One region of the Peribacillus sp. Bi134 genome, then DNA from elsewhere that is predicted to be linked to it. Evidence: predicted binding sites of a transcription regulator. Region 1 holds the regulator's gene; the other holds the start of a gene.

The links. The regulator NrdR, encoded in region 1, represses ribonucleotide reductase genes. The targets are predictions, from matches to a motif close to AACACNATATATNGTGTT.
Region 2: a site for NrdR is predicted at 5,146-5,163, ahead of LQ188_RS12995 (vitamin B12-dependent ribonucleotide reductase). Genes of this name have one in related genera too.

What each region holds. Positions count from the first base shown of each region.
Region 1 is NZ_CAKKLN010000004.1:357,249-365,095, forward strand. It holds gene mutM (DNA-formamidopyrimidine glycosylase) at 1-24, shown strand, start outside; gene ytaF (sporulation membrane protein YtaF) at 104-736, shown strand; gene coaE (dephospho-CoA kinase) at 761-1,360, shown strand; gene LQ188_RS10350 (glyceraldehyde-3-phosphate dehydrogenase) at 1,520-2,557, shown strand; gene speD (adenosylmethionine decarboxylase) at 3,464-3,844, shown strand; gene nrdR (transcriptional regulator NrdR) at 4,115-4,576, shown strand; gene LQ188_RS10365 (DnaD domain protein) at 4,635-6,053, shown strand; gene dnaI (primosomal protein DnaI) at 6,040-6,978, shown strand; gene ytxC (sporulation protein YtxC) at 7,100-7,847, shown strand, end outside.
Region 2 is NZ_CAKKLN010000005.1:353,383-361,229, reverse strand. It holds gene gcvT (glycine cleavage system aminomethyltransferase GcvT) at 1-548, shown strand, start outside; gene gcvPA (aminomethyl-transferring glycine dehydrogenase subunit GcvPA) at 566-1,912, shown strand; gene gcvPB (aminomethyl-transferring glycine dehydrogenase subunit GcvPB) at 1,905-3,362, shown strand; gene LQ188_RS13005 (rhodanese-like domain-containing protein) at 3,502-3,885, opposite strand; gene LQ188_RS13000 (biotin/lipoate A/B protein ligase family protein) at 4,089-4,925, shown strand; gene LQ188_RS12995 (vitamin B12-dependent ribonucleotide reductase) at 5,314-7,847, shown strand, end outside.

The DNA.
Region 1 (7,847 bases):
CCGTTATGCCAGCCGCTTAAATAGGTAGTGTTTTTTCTAACACATCGGATGGGCTCCTTCCATATACTAGGGTAGCAACGAGTAGGGAAGGAGTAATATTCCGATGTGGCTACAAATTATTTTTCTTGCTTTTGCAGTTAGTATTGACGGATTTGGCGTAGGTTTGACATTCGGTATGCGGAAGATGAAAATCCCCTTAAGGTCAATAGCGGTCATCTCATTTTGCTCTGCATTGAGTTTAGGTATAGCGATGGTCATCGGACAATTCATCAGTCAGCTCATATCTATCGGGGCGGCTGAAAAAACGGGTGGCATCATCCTCATTTTTCTTGGTGCCTGGATGGTATACCAGTATTTTAAGCCTGAAAAAGAACTGAAAGATGATAGATATCATGAAAAGATCATCTTTAATTTTGAAATTAAATCACTTGGGGTAGTCATTAATATTTTACAAAAACCATTGAATGCCGATTTTGATAAATCAGGCACGATTACTGGAGTTGAAGCGCTTGTTCTCGGGTTTGCACTTTCGCTGGATGCTTTCGGGGCGGGAGTTGGAGCGGCTATGATCGGCATTTCACCGATTATTCTCGCAGGGTGCATCGCTGTTATGAGTTCGATTTTCATTTGGAGCGGAATTCAAAGCGGGAAATTACTTTCAAATAATAAAGTTGTCCAGCATTTGACCTTTCTTCCAGGTGTACTATTGATTATCATCGGTATATTCAAGTTATGATACATGGTTTAAAAGGGGGAGCTTATGGGACAAATCATCGGAATCACCGGAGGCATCGCCAGTGGGAAAAGCAGCGTCAGCCTCTATTTACAGGAACTCGGATTCACGATTGTAGATGCAGATCTGGCTTCCCGTGCTGTCGTTGAGCCAGGTGAAGAAGCCTACCATCAAATTGTGAAGGCGTTTGGTGAAGATATATTATTGACGGATGGGAATATAGATCGCGTAAAGCTTGGGTCGATCATATTTCATGATCAAGAAAAGAGATTGCTATTGAATAGCATCGTGCATCCTGCCGTCAGGAGTTGGATGCTTCTCAAAACGGAAGCGGCACTATCATCAGGTGAAGAAACGGTGTTCATGGATATTCCGCTTCTATTTGAAAGCAAGCTGACATTCATGGTGGATAAGACGCTATTGGTCTATGTGGATGAGGAAGTTCAATTGCAGCGATTAATGAACAGGAATGGTCTTTCGGAGACTGATGCACTTGCCAGGATCAATTCGCAAATGCCCTTGGCCGATAAAAAGGCTTTAGCGGATGCCGTCATCGATAATAATGGGGACATTAATGAAACGAAGCGGCAAGTGAAGTCCATACTTAGCGAATGGTATGTCATATAATTATGATAAAAAGAAGAAACCGCCCGGTTTCTTCTTTTTATGTTGAAAAAATAAGAACAATCCGCATTTTTATTAGCACAATTCCTCTGAATTATGTTATACTAATTACATGTGAAAGGTAATAAGTATAACACTAATATTTTCTGGAGGGTCCGAACAATGAATTCAAGAATAGCGATTAACGGATTTGGGAGAATTGGAAGAATGGTTTTCCGAAAAGCCATATTAGATGAGAGTTTGGACATTGTTGCCATTAATGCAAGCTATCCAGCTGAAACTTTAGCACACTTACTAAAATATGATACGATACATGGTAAATTCGACGGTATCATTATAGCTGAAGATGATTCACTAATAGTGAATGGCCGCCGAGTAAAACTAATAAATAACCGCGATCCAAAGCTATTGCCTTGGAAAGAGATGAACATAGATATTGTAATTGAAGCCACTGGCAAATTCAATGATCGTTCTAAAGCAGCTCTTCATTTAGAAGCAGGAGCAAAAAGAGTTATATTATCAGCGCCGGGTAAAAATGAAGACGTTACCATTGTAATGGGAGTAAATGAGGAAGTGCTGGAAATTGACAAGCATTTCGTCATATCCAATGCATCTTGTACAACGAACTGCCTTGGACCGGTTGCAAAAGTGCTTGATGAAAAATTCGGCATAAACAACGGTTTAATGACAACGATACATTCTTATACTAATGATCAAAATAATATCGATAACCCGCACAAAGACTTGAGACGTGCCCGTGCCGCTGCGGAAAGCATGATTCCTACGACTACAGGAGCTGCAAAAGCCATCTCACTAGTGTTGCCGCAATTAAAAGGCAAGCTTCATGGAATGGCGATACGTGTACCGACACCTAACGTATCTTTAGTCGATCTTGTTGTGGATTTAAACCGTGATGTCACGATTGATGAAGTGAACCAAGCCTTCATCGATGCTTCAGAAAATGAACTCAAAGGTATCATGGAATTCACGATGGAACCTTTAGTTTCCAGTGATTTCAAAACGAATCCACACTCTGCAATCATCGATGGGTTGACGACGATGATGATCGGGGACAGGAAAGTGAAAGTCCTTGCATGGTATGATAATGAGTGGGGTTACTCCAACCGGGTAGTGGACCTAGTGAAATTGGTTGGCTCCGAGTTGAAAAAAACTTCCGAAGTCGAATTATCAGTAAAATAAAATGAAATAACTGAGCCTGCTAAATTTTTTTAGCGGGCTATTTTTGATTTTTTATCGGATTTGAAGCAGTTATAGAGAATGGTGACCTAACGCATACCATACTTTTCTTTTGCATCTGCTCCTGGTTTTCCAACTTTCTCAATCACTAGTTCAACCAGAAGCTCTAAGATATGATTATCATGCGTATTTCCGGGTGTTACTATCGTCCCTAACACAAATCCATTGCGTATGATGCCGAATGAAACGAATAGGCAAACTTATTTTGTTCGTTCATCATTCACATAATAGTAGCTACTCTCAGTATCAGTTGAACTGCCCTTAATCTCCTTGGTTTCTTCCTTAAATAGACTGAAGGTAAAAGAGTTCTATCTTACTGTTAAAACAAAGTTGATTGGAGCGGGTGTACGAGACTCCTGCGGGGAAAGTGCGTCCAAGGGAGACCCCACAGGCGCTATGCGCCGAGGAGGCTCCCGGACCGCCCGCGGAAAGCGAGTGCCAGGAGTGGAAATCAACGGCCTAATATACTGTAGACAAACTCAATTATTGAGTTTGTCTACAGTCAGAGCCTGCTGAATTTTTTTAGCGGGCTATTTTTCATGCAGTGATCCATGAATTCCCGGCTGTTTTATGGCGCTGAATAAACCGAAGACGGAATTTGCTCCACATTTGAACCTTCGCTATATCCTCATTACATATAAAGTTTATCTTTCCAAAAATTCAATTTGGAGTTGCAAAAAAAATTCAAACCATATATACTATGAATCGTGAACTTCTTCAATAGCGGTTTGCATGATGGCTACTTAAAGGGTTAGGACCTCTTTGGACTAACTTTCCCCCGTGGTAGTTATCAGAACTTATTTTTAAATCATGGTAAGGGGGAAGCTTAATATGGAAACAGCTTACACTATGGAAACTATGGGTAGACACGTCATTTCTGAACTTTGGGGTTGTGACTTTGAAAAACTGAACAATATCGATTTAATTGAAAAGATTTTTGTTGATGCTGCTTTGAAATCAGGTGCAGAGGTACGAGAAGTTGCCTTTCACAAATTTGCTCCACAAGGAGTCAGCGGGGTTGTCATCATTTCTGAATCACACTTAACGATTCACAGTTTTCCAGAACACGGCTATGCGAGCATTGATGTCTATACATGCGGTAACTTGGATCCGAATATTGCGGCAGATTATATTGCAGAAGCTTTGAATGCGCAAACACGTGAAAACATAGAATTACCACGTGGATTAGGTCCTGTACAAATGAAAAAAGCCAATATAAGTGCCCTATAAAAAACACGTATACACAGAGATGCCATGGGTGCATCTCTTTTTTAATGCAATCAATCGGCAGTCAGCTTCCCTTTATAGGGGAGGATGCCCTTGCAGCATAAAGACTTTGACAACGGTGCTTCAAGGGCAGAACAAAAAGTGCCTGCTGCCGGAAGTTACACTTTTTACTTGTACTGGCCGTTCCATTTAATATAAGATTAAGATAGAGAAGTAATTCCTTGGGGAACATTTAGATAGGGGAGTCCTACATAAAATACGGAGCTGATAATGATGAAATGCCCATCATGTCAATATAACGGAACAAGAGTGCTCGATTCCAGGCCAGTCGATGAAAGTAAATCGATTCGACGACGCCGTGAATGTGAGGCATGTGGTTTTCGATTCACGACATTTGAAAAGGTGGAGGAAACACCGCTTATTGTAGTGAAAAAGGGCGGGACGCGGGAAGAGTTCAGTCGTGATAAAATCCTGCGTGGCTTAATCAGGGCTTGCGAAAAACGCCCGGTTCCCTTGAAAGAACTAGAGCAAATTACCAGTTATGTAGAAAAAGAACTACGCAACCAGGGCATATCGGAAGTGAAAAGCGACAATGTCGGCGAGATGGTGATGGACAAGCTGGCAGAAGTCGATGAGGTTGCCTATGTAAGGTTCGCATCCGTCTATCGACAATTTAAAGACATCAATGTCTTTATCGATGAATTGAAAGATTTGATAAATAAAGAAAGAAAGTAGAGCTGAAGATTCACTTTGGCTCTTTTTTCACTACATCTTTTGAAAGGTTTGAATGGAGATGTCAAAGCATTGGCAAGAATTGCTCCCAGCTGATTCATATTTGGTCTCATCTGCGGGGCTGCTTCATGACTATGATCGGAAAATACTTACCCGACTATATCAACCTCTTATTGGACCTATATGCATTAGCCTATATATGACGTTATGGAGTGAGTTGGAGGAGAACAGGCTATGGTCGGAAACCTCCTCACATTATCAATTAATGAATACCATCGGCCTTAAGTTAGCTGATATTTACGAAGCCCGGCTTTTACTTGAGGGAATCGGTCTGTTGAATGTATATAAGAAATCGAAAAATGAAACGAAGGAATTCATCTATGAGTTAAACCCGCCGCTTTCCCCCCAGCAGTTTTTCACGGATGGAATGCTGAATATTTACTTATACAAAAAAATCGGTAAAGCGCAATTCAACCGGTTAAAGAGATTCTTTTGTGATGACCATATCTTAACCGATCAATATGAAGGTGTGACTAAATCTTTTGCGGAAGTATTCTCATCAGATCATTTGGACTCTTTATATGTAACGGATGAAGCGAAAAATGAATGGCAGCCGATGCCTGAACAGCAATACATCGATCGGACGGAAGGCGTCGAGCCATCGGGGTTTGATGACTTATTTGATTTTGACCTTTTATTTGCCGGGATAAAATCCTCGATCGTACCGAAAAAGGCATTTACTCCGAAAATAAAAAATACGATTGCCAAACTTGCTTTTTTATATGGCATCGATCCGCTTGAAATGCAAAAACTAGTAATGGATGCCGTTTCATTGGATGATGAGATCGATGAGGAAGTGCTCAGAAAGGCGGCAAGGGACTGGTATCAGATTGAACGACAGGCCGATATGCCTTCCCTTGTCAATCGGGTGCAGCCGATTCGTGAACGGACGCAAAAAGAGGAACCGAAAACACAGGAACAAGAGTTAATCCGCCATTTGGAGACGATTTCCCCAAGGGAGCGGCTGATGCAATTGTCTGGCGGTGCAGAGCCATCAAGCGGTGATTTGAAAGTCGTTGAGGGCGTGATGATCAATCAAAAGCTGAATCCGGGTGTCGTCAATGTCTTGATTGAATATGTCATGCTCAAAACGGATATGAAGTTCACGAAGGGCTATGTCGAAAAACTGGCAGGCCATTGGGCACGACTTAAGGTCTCCACGGTGGTCGAGGCGATGGAGCTGGCTAAAAATGAACATAGGAAATATCAGGACTGGGCTCAAGGAAGCAGGAATGCTGCGAAGGGCGGCCGGAAAAAGGCGATACGTGAAGAAGTGGTTCCGGAGTGGCTTGAGAAAAAAGAAGAAGCACAGCAGGAGCAGAATGCAGATCAGCCTGAATTGGATGCCCAGAAACGCGAGCTTCTGGAGAAATGGAAGCAGTGGAAAGCAGGAGGTGAAATGAACGATGGAAAAGATTAATAGGTCCCTTAATAAATTGGCGAATACAAATCAATTTCAACAGCGTTATGAAAAGCTGAAACAGGAGATTTTTGAAAACGAACAAGTGCGGTTATTTATGAATGCCAACAGCTCGACGGTCACGAAGGAAATGATTGATAAAAACTTGGGGAAGCTTTATGAGTTCACTTCACAAAGCAATAAGTGTGATAAATGTCCGAGCTTGGATGGCTGCATGAATATGATGCAGGGGTATTATCCCAAATTGGTGGTTCAAGGGAAAGCCCTGAACCTGCATTATGAAGTCTGCCCGCGGAAATTGGCAGAGGATGAAAAGCGGAAACGGGAAAAGTTGATCCGCAGCCTGTATGTACCGAAGGATATTTTAAAGGCGAGCATTGAAGACTTTACCCAAACGGATAATGAAAACAAACGCTTGTCTGTCTTAAGTAAAGCGATGTCGTTCATTATGGAATATGAGCCAGGTAAAAGGCAAAAAGGCTTATATATTTATGGGAAATTCGGCGTTGGGAAAACGTACTTATTAGGTGCGATCGCCAATGAACTTGCAAAAAGGCAAATTTCCTCCCTTATTGTCTATGTACCTGACTACTTGAGGGAACTTAAGGGATCGATAGGTGATAATACGGTCAATGAAAAAATTGAAATGGTGAAAACGGCACCTGTCCTCATGCTTGATGATATTGGAGCGGAGTCCATGACGAGCTGGGGACGCGATGAGGTTTTTGGTCCGATTTTACAATTCAGGATGCTGGAAAACCTGCCAACGTTTTTCACTTCGAATTTTGACTTGAATGGCCTGGAGAACCACCTGACCTTTTCACAGCGTGGTGAGAAGGAAGAAGTGAAGGCGGCCAGGGTACTGGAAAGAATTCAATATTTAGCTGAGCCGGTCAAGCTTGATGGCATGAATCGGAGAAGATGAAGAAAAGTGGTCTCTTAATGGAGGTCACTTTTTTCATCTTACAAGGCTCATCCTACTTCTAAACACGTCCCCATCCCCATATACATGAAAAAAGAAGCAAGGGGGAAGGGGGGATGTCGTAGTGCAAATTTCGTTTCAAAACGATTCAGAGGCATTGAAATTACTGAATTTCGTTTCTGTCCATCCACTGGGGGCAGAATTTCAAGCATATATTCGATTTCTTCCGCAACAAGGCATGTATGTGGATATGACGGAGTCTTCAGGTGATGAATGGCTAATTCTGCTTCGTGATGCATTTCATTCTTTTTTATTGGAAGAAAAGACGCTTCCTGTTCTGGAGCAAATAATAGTCGGTAAATTTTTTTATAGGGAACGGGAAGAAATTGAAGCCATCATTGAAATTGCATCATCAATCATCGAGGTGGAAAGAACCAGGAGTCAAGATGAAGCATTCAGTACGGAGAAACGATTGATTGAGGAGGGACTTCAAAGCATCTTGGCTGGAAAGGTATCTTTTTCATTCGATTCTTTTACGACCTTCCGTTTGAAATCATTTCAGCACACGTTGGAAAAGTATGTCGTCAAGGCGATTGATGAATACAAGCTGGAACAGGACTATCAAAATTTCATTGCTACGCTCCGTGATTGCCTTCAAGGGCAGGAGTCGAAATTAAGAAAGCTTCACCTGGTCAACCGGGATGGTTTTCATTTCTATGATCAGAAGTTCAGCAAGCTCGACCGCCCAAAAATCAATAGTATGATCGACAGGAGGCTTCTTGCCAAAAGTTCACTATTTCTCGATACGGTGATACTTGCCCCGCTTTTATCGATTGCTCCTGAAAACTTGTGTATCTATACCGATGACAAGG
Region 2 (7,847 bases), on a different contig from region 1:
TATCCCGTACTGGATACACTGGTGAGGATGGCTTTGAGATATATAGTGACAGTGAAAATGGTCCAGCCCTTTGGAAGGCGATTATGGATGCCGGAAACGAAGAGGGAGTTCAGCCGATTGGTTTAGGTGCTCGTGATACCCTGCGTTTTGAAGCGAAACTGCCGTTGTATGGGCAGGAGCTTTCAGCAGACATCACCCCGATAGAAGCCGGGATTGGTTTTGCAGTAAAAGTCGATAAGGAAGTTGATTTTTTCGGGAAAGCCGTTCTTGCTGAGCAAAAGGAGAAAGGAGCTCCTCGCAAGCTTGTGGGAATTGAAATGATAGACCGTGGCATTCCACGTCATGGGTATAAGGTCTACAGCGGTGATAAAGTCATTGGCGAGGTCACGACCGGTACCCAATCACCAACGTTGAAGAAAAACGTGGGTTTGGTACTTATCGATAAGGAATTTTCAGTGCTGGATGCGGAAGTCGAAGTGGAGATCCGTTCCAAACGTTTGAAAGCCGTTATAATACAAACACCTTTTTATAAAAAACCACGTAAATAGAGGGGAATGGTCATTAGATGAAACATCGTTATTTACCCATGACAGAGCAAGATAAACAAGAAATGCTGAAAGCGATAGGGGTATCCACTGCTGAAGAACTTTTCAATGATATCCCTGAGAGCGTTCGTTTTCAAGGAGAATACGATATCAAGCCTGCTAAATCGGAACCAGCATTAATGAAAGAATTATCAAGGCTTGCTGCCAAGAATGCGGATCTTAAAAACTATGCCTCCTTCCTTGGTGCGGGTGTCTATGACCATTATGCACCGGTCATCGTCGATCATGTTCTATCCCGTTCTGAATTTTACACGGCTTATACACCCTATCAGCCTGAAATTTCACAGGGAGAGCTTCAAGCAATCTTTGAATATCAAACGATGATATGTGAATTGACGGGCATGGATGTGGCTAACTCCTCCATGTATGACGGCGGGACAGCGCTGGCTGAAGCAGCCATGCTTGCTTCAGGACAGACACGCCGCAAGAAGATTCTCATTTCAGGAACCGTTCATCCTGAATCAAGAGAAGTCGTGAAGACATATGCGAAAGGGCAACGCGTGGAAGTGATCGAAATTCCTTATAAAGACGGTGTGACGGACTTAGCTGCTTTAAAGGAATTGGCGAATGAGGACATTGCAGGAGTGATCGTGCAATATCCGAACTTTTTTGGCCGGATCGAGCCATTGAAGGAAATGGAAGAAATCATTCATGGCGTCAAATCCATGTTTATCGTTTCCAGTAATCCGCTTGCATTGGGAGCTTTGACATCCCCTGGTGCACTCGGTGCAGATATCGTAACGGGGGATGCTCAGCCATTCGGCATTCCAGCGGCATTCGGTGGACCTCATTGTGGATATTTTGCGGTTACTAATAAACTTGTTCGGAAAGTTCCGGGCCGACTCGTCGGTCAAACCGTGGATGAAAATGGTAAAAGGGGATTTGTACTAACGCTACAAGCTCGTGAACAGCACATTCGCCGTGACAAAGCCACATCCAACATTTGTTCCAATCAAGCTTTGAATGCGTTGGCAGCTTCTGTTGCAATGACCGCCCTTGGGAAAAAGGGTGTCAAGGAAATGGCCGTGCAAAATATTCAAAAAGCACATTATGCGAAAAAAGCAATTATGGCAGTAGGGGTGGAAGTGATATTCGACGGTCCTTCGTTCAATGAATTTATCATTAAACTGCCTGCTTCGTTTTCAGAAATCAATAAAAGCCTTTTTGAAAAAGGGATGATCGGCGGCTTTGATTTAGGGACGGTTTATCCTGAGCTGAAAGACCATATGCTGGTTGCGGTAACTGAACTTAGAACAAAAGAAGAAATTGATGCACTTGCGCAGGAATTGGGGGATCAACATGAATAATCAAGATCAATCACTCATTTTTGAAATCAGTACTTCCGGTCGAATCGGGTACAGTCTGCCAGAAATGGATGTTGCAACTATTCCGCTCGAAGAAATTCTTCCTGCCGACTACATCCGTGAAGAAGAGGCAGAACTGCCTGAGGTGTCCGAACTGGATATCATGCGTCACTATACAGCACTCTCCAAACGGAATCATGGGGTGGATTCGGGTTTTTATCCGCTGGGTTCATGCACGATGAAATATAATCCGAAAATAAATGAAAACGTGGCACGTTTCAACGGCTTTGCCCATATCCATCCATATCAAGATCCGGCTACCGTTCAGGGAGCATTGGGACTCTTATTTGATTTGCAGGAACACTTAACTGAAATCACCGGGATGGACCAAGTGACATTACAGCCTGCAGCAGGTGCACATGGTGAGTGGACAGGGTTGATGATGATTCGCGCTTTTCACGAAGCGAATGGCGATACAGAACGGACGAAAGTGATTGTACCTGATTCTGCACACGGTACGAATCCTGCCTCTGCCACTGTTGCCGGACTTGAAACGATTACAGTGAAATCCGATGAAAATGGATTAGTCGACCTTGAAGATTTAAAGCGTGTTGTCGGACCTGATACGGCGGCCTTGATGCTGACGAACCCCAATACATTGGGATTATTTGAAGAAAACATCTTGGAAATGGCACAACTTGTCCATGATGCAGGTGGGAAGCTTTATTATGACGGAGCCAATCTGAATGCAGTCCTTTCAAAAGCACGCCCGGGTGACATGGGCTTTGATGTGGTTCACTTAAATCTCCATAAAACATTCACGGGTCCGCATGGCGGCGGCGGTCCGGGTTCTGGTCCTGTAGGTGTGAAGTCGGACTTGATTCCTTACTTGCCTAAACCACTTATAATTAAACAAGGTGAGCAATTCGCTCTTGATTATGATCGTCCGCAATCCATTGGCAGGGTAAAACCTTATTATGGTAATTTCGGGATTAACGTGAGGGCATATACGTACATTCGTTCAATGGGGCCTGATGGCCTTAAAGCCGTCACCGAAAATGCGGTCATCAATGCCAATTATATGATGCGCAAGTTGGAACCTTATTTTGACTTACCATATAATCGTCATTGTAAGCACGAATTCGTATTAAGCGGACGCCGGCAAAAGAAATTGGGGGTTAGGACTCTTGATATAGCCAAAAGATTACTGGATTTCGGGTATCATCCTCCAACCATTTACTTCCCGTTGAACGTGGAGGAAGGAATGATGATAGAACCGACTGAAACCGAGTCAAAAGAAACGCTGGATGCGTTCATCGATGCGATGATCCAGATTGCCAAGGAAGCGGAAGAAACCCCGGAAATCGTTCAGGAAGCTCCGCATACAACCGTTATAAAGCGGCTTGATGAAACTCTTGCTGCAAGAAAACCTGTTCTGCGTTATCAAGCCTAGATTGATAGCTTATACGAAAAAAATCCCTGCCTGCCGGCGGGGATTTTTCATGTTTATGTAAGATTTCATTAAAGTCCAGCAGTTAACTTTCTTTTCCTTGAGCTATTGAATTAAAAAGAGCCCATGCGGAGATGGGGTCTTATTTCTTTGCTTTGATTTTCCCAGTCCACATTTTGAAACCGCCCTTTAGGTGAAAAAGTTCCCTGTAGCCCTTTTTGTATAGCATGGCTGCAGCTCTGCCGCTGATGATTTCGCTTTGAGCGTACAAATATACAGGCTTGTCCGGCCTAATTTCGACCAAGCGTGTTTTCATTTGAGTCATAGGGATGTTTCTTGCGCCTAAGATATGGCCATTATCGAAATCATTCGGTTCCCGCACATCGATTAGCTGCACTTTTCTGTAGTTAGCGATAAATTCGTCCTGTGTTAGTGTTTTAACGATTTTACGCTGGCGGTACCAATTAAAAAGTGAATACGCAATAACCACTCCTAAGATGATGAGCAGTGTATATAATATTTCCAAACATAAAAACTCCCTTCTACCTTAACGAATACAGACAATCTTTATTATATAATTGCTTTACCCAATAATCAAAAAGAATTTTCATCAAATTCTTCATGGACTTGATGGTACTTTCTTTTTTAGAGTGTTAAAGTCTGTTAAACTACTACATGTGAGTTTTTTGTGGGGTATTGAAAAACAGTCTATCGAAACGAGGGGTAAGGATGGCTAAAGATAAATGGGGTTTTATAGATTCGGGGTATTGTTCACCGGCTTTTAATATGGCACTGGACGAAGCTCTGTTAAACTGGCAAAGCAAAGGGGAAATTCCGCCAATCATACGCTTTTACGGCTGGGATCCAGCTACATTGTCGATCGGTTATTTTCAAAAGGCGGAAGCGGAAATTGATATCGAAGAGGTCAAAAGGCAGGGCCTTGGTTTTGTACGCAGGCCAACAGGAGGACGAGCGGTCCTGCACGAGCATGAATTGACTTATAGCGTAATCGTTCCAGAATCCTATCCGGGAATGCCGACTACCGTTACTGAAGCATATCGTGTCATTTCTGAAGGAATATTAATGGGATTCAGGAATCTGGGATTGGAAGCTTATTTTGCCGTGCCTCGAACCGATCAGGAAAAAGCGGCTTTAAAATCGCCCAGGTCTTCGGTTTGCTTTGATGCTCCAAGCTGGTATGAACTGGTCGTTGAGGGCAGGAAGGTCGCTGGCAGCGCTCAAACCAGGCAAAAAGGCGTCATCCTTCAGCACGGATCCATTTTGCTTGAACTTGATGATGATAAGCTTTTTAGCGTATTTAAATTCTCAAATGACAGGGTTAAAGAGAGAATGCAAAAAAACCTAAAAAACAAAGCTGTGGCCATAAATGATATTGCAGGGAGAAAGATTACCATCCCTGAAGCGAAAGAAGCTTTTGAAAAAGGTTTTGCCGAAGGACTTTCGGTCGATTTAGAGCCATACGTCCTCACCGAAAAGCAATTGCTGGAAGTGAAGTCCATTGCAGAAAGCAAATATGAAAGCGATGATTGGAATTTCATGAGATAGAGGAAGCATAATTAGAGTGGATAATAAAAAAGTTTTTTCAGATTTGTTTGACCAAATAACGCATCCCTTGCAGGGATAAGCCCTAAAAGGGATGGGGAAAAAGCAAGGTCCAAATTAATTGAAATCTGATGAAAAATTATTGTAAATCGACATTTTCCTCCCTTTTGCTAACTATATTAATTGATTTATCGTTTGACAAAATTAAAAGTTATTCAAAAGAAACACAATATATAGTAGTTGAAATATTTAATGCGACACTATATGTTGATTTTTGAGTTTCGCTATGATAAATTTAGGGTACTTGTTAAGCGAAACGGACATGTAAGGTTACATAAGGATTTTTGCGGCAGCAAGAACGGATCTTGAAACATATAAAGGAGAGGGAATTATGTCGGTTGTAATAAAAGAAGCTTTAAAGGTTGATCTAGAAAGGTTGAATAAGGATATTTCTTTATTTCCCCAGGTTCACCCTGTAACTGCTGATATGAAAATGGCGCATAAGGGAGTGTCCCGTCTAGTCATGCTTGACCGCTATTCTTTTAAGGATACTGAAAAAATCACACTCTCGGCAGGCGATTTCGTCGTGTTGACGATTAAGGAAGATCCGAAATTCCCGGCAAGGGGTCTCGGTTACATCGTTGAAATAGATTGGGAAACCAAAAAAGCGAAGGTTTTGGTGGATGAAGAGTTCCGTGGCGTTCTGGATAATCCGGAAGAAATGGAGACTGGAATTGTAAACCGTCCTTTGGATATTATCGAAAAGCCGCTTGAAATATACTATGAACAAATTGCGAAACGTAATGCAACGGGATTGGCATCAGTGGAAACCACGGAAGAAAAAAGAACGGAATGGTTCAATAAATTCTATGAAGAATTAAAGAACCTTAATTTCGTCCCGGCAGGACGAGTATTATATGGTGCAGGTTCCAATACGGATGTTACTTATTTCAACTGTTATGTAATGCCATTCGTACCGGATTCACGTGAAGGTATTTCAGAACATAGGAAACAAGTGATGGAAATCATGAGCCGCGGCGGCGGAGTGGGAACGAACGGGTCGACACTGCGTCCAAGAAACACTCTGGCAAAAGGCGTAAACGGAAAATCCTCGGGTTCTGTGTCGTGGCTTGACGATATTGCGAAACTGACGCATCTTGTTGAACAGGGCGGTAGCAGACGCGGCGCGCAAATGATCATGCTTGCTGATTGGCATCCTGATATTGCAGAGTTCATCATTTCTAAAATGCAAAACCCAAGGATTCTGCGATACCTAGTGGAAAATACTAAAGACGAAGCGATCAAGAAATATGCGACGGATAAATTGAAATTCACGCCGCACACGGAACAGGAAACGGCTATGTATCAAGGGATCATCAATTATAAGGAGATTCCTGGCCAAGGTGGATTCAGCGAGAAAATCATTAGGGATGCAGAGGAAAAGCTCCGTACAGGGGGAACATACAGTGTCCATAATTCTGATTTTCTGACTGGAGCCAACATCTCGATTTGCCTGACTAAGGAATTCATGGAAGCGGCGGAACAAGATGCGGAATACGAATTGCGTTTTCCTGATGTTGAAAGCTATAATGCCGAAGAAATGGCCATTTACAATGAAGAATGGCATAATGTCGGCGATGTTCGCGAATGGGAGAAAATGGGTCACAAAGTCCGTGTTTACCGTAAAATCCGCGCTAAAGAGCTTTGGAATTTAATAAATATTTGTGCAACGTATTCTGCTGAACCAGGTATTTTCTTTATCGATAATGCTAATGAAATGACGAATGCCAAAGCATACGGTCAACAGGTCGTAGCGACGAACCCTTGTGGAGAACAGCCATTGGCCCCATATTCAGTATGTAACCTTGCGGCAGTCAATCTTGCTGAGATGGCTGATAAAGAAAGCAAAACCGTTAATTTCGAGAAACTTAAGCAGACTGTCGAAGTCGGTGTGCGTATGCAGGACAATGTCATTGACGCAACTCCTTATTTCTTGGAAGAAAACAAAAAACAGGCACTGGGCGAGCGACGGGTTGGACTTGGTGTAATGGGTCTGCATGACCTTTTGATCTACTGTGAGACGGAATATGGCTCTGAAGAAGGAAATATCCTGGTTGACAAGGTGTTTGAAACGATTGCGACGACAGCTTACAGGGCTTCCGTGGAACTTGCTAAAGAAAAAGGCAGTTTCCCGTTCCTGATCGGGTCAACGGACAAAGAAACCGATGAGCTTAGAACACGTTTCACACAAACCGGATTTATGGAAAAAATGCCTGAAGATATCAGGGAAAGTGTTGCTGCACATGGCATCCGTAACTCTCATTTATTGACAGTTGCTCCTACAGGAAGCACAGGAACTATGGTCGGGGTATCAACAGGTCTTGAACCATATTTCTCCTTCACGTATTTCCGCAGCGGCCGTCTTGGTAAATTCATTGAAGTTAAGGCTGACATTGTACAGGAATACTTGGACCGTCATCCAGAAGCCGATACAGAAGAGCTTCCAAAATGGTTCATTTCCGCTATGGAATTAGCTCCAGAAGCACATGCTGATGTTCAATGCATCATTCAACGCTGGATTGACAGCTCGATCAGTAAAACGGTAAATGCTCCAAAAGGATATACTGTCGAACAAGTTGAAAAAGTATATGAACGTCTATACAAAGGCGGAGCAAAAGGCGGTACTGTATATGTGGATGGCAGCCGTGACAGTCAGGTTCTTACGCTCAAAGCGGAAGAAAACCAAATGGACGAGCAGCTTGAAATGGATGAATTGACAGATGTGGAAGTAAAGAAAAAAGTCGTATTGGTCGATACGATAAATGAACTGCGTTCGACTAACGTTACGATTGGGTCGGAAGTGGGCAACACTTGTCCGGTGTGCCGTAAAGGCGAAGTCCAGGAAATGGGCGGATGCAATACTTG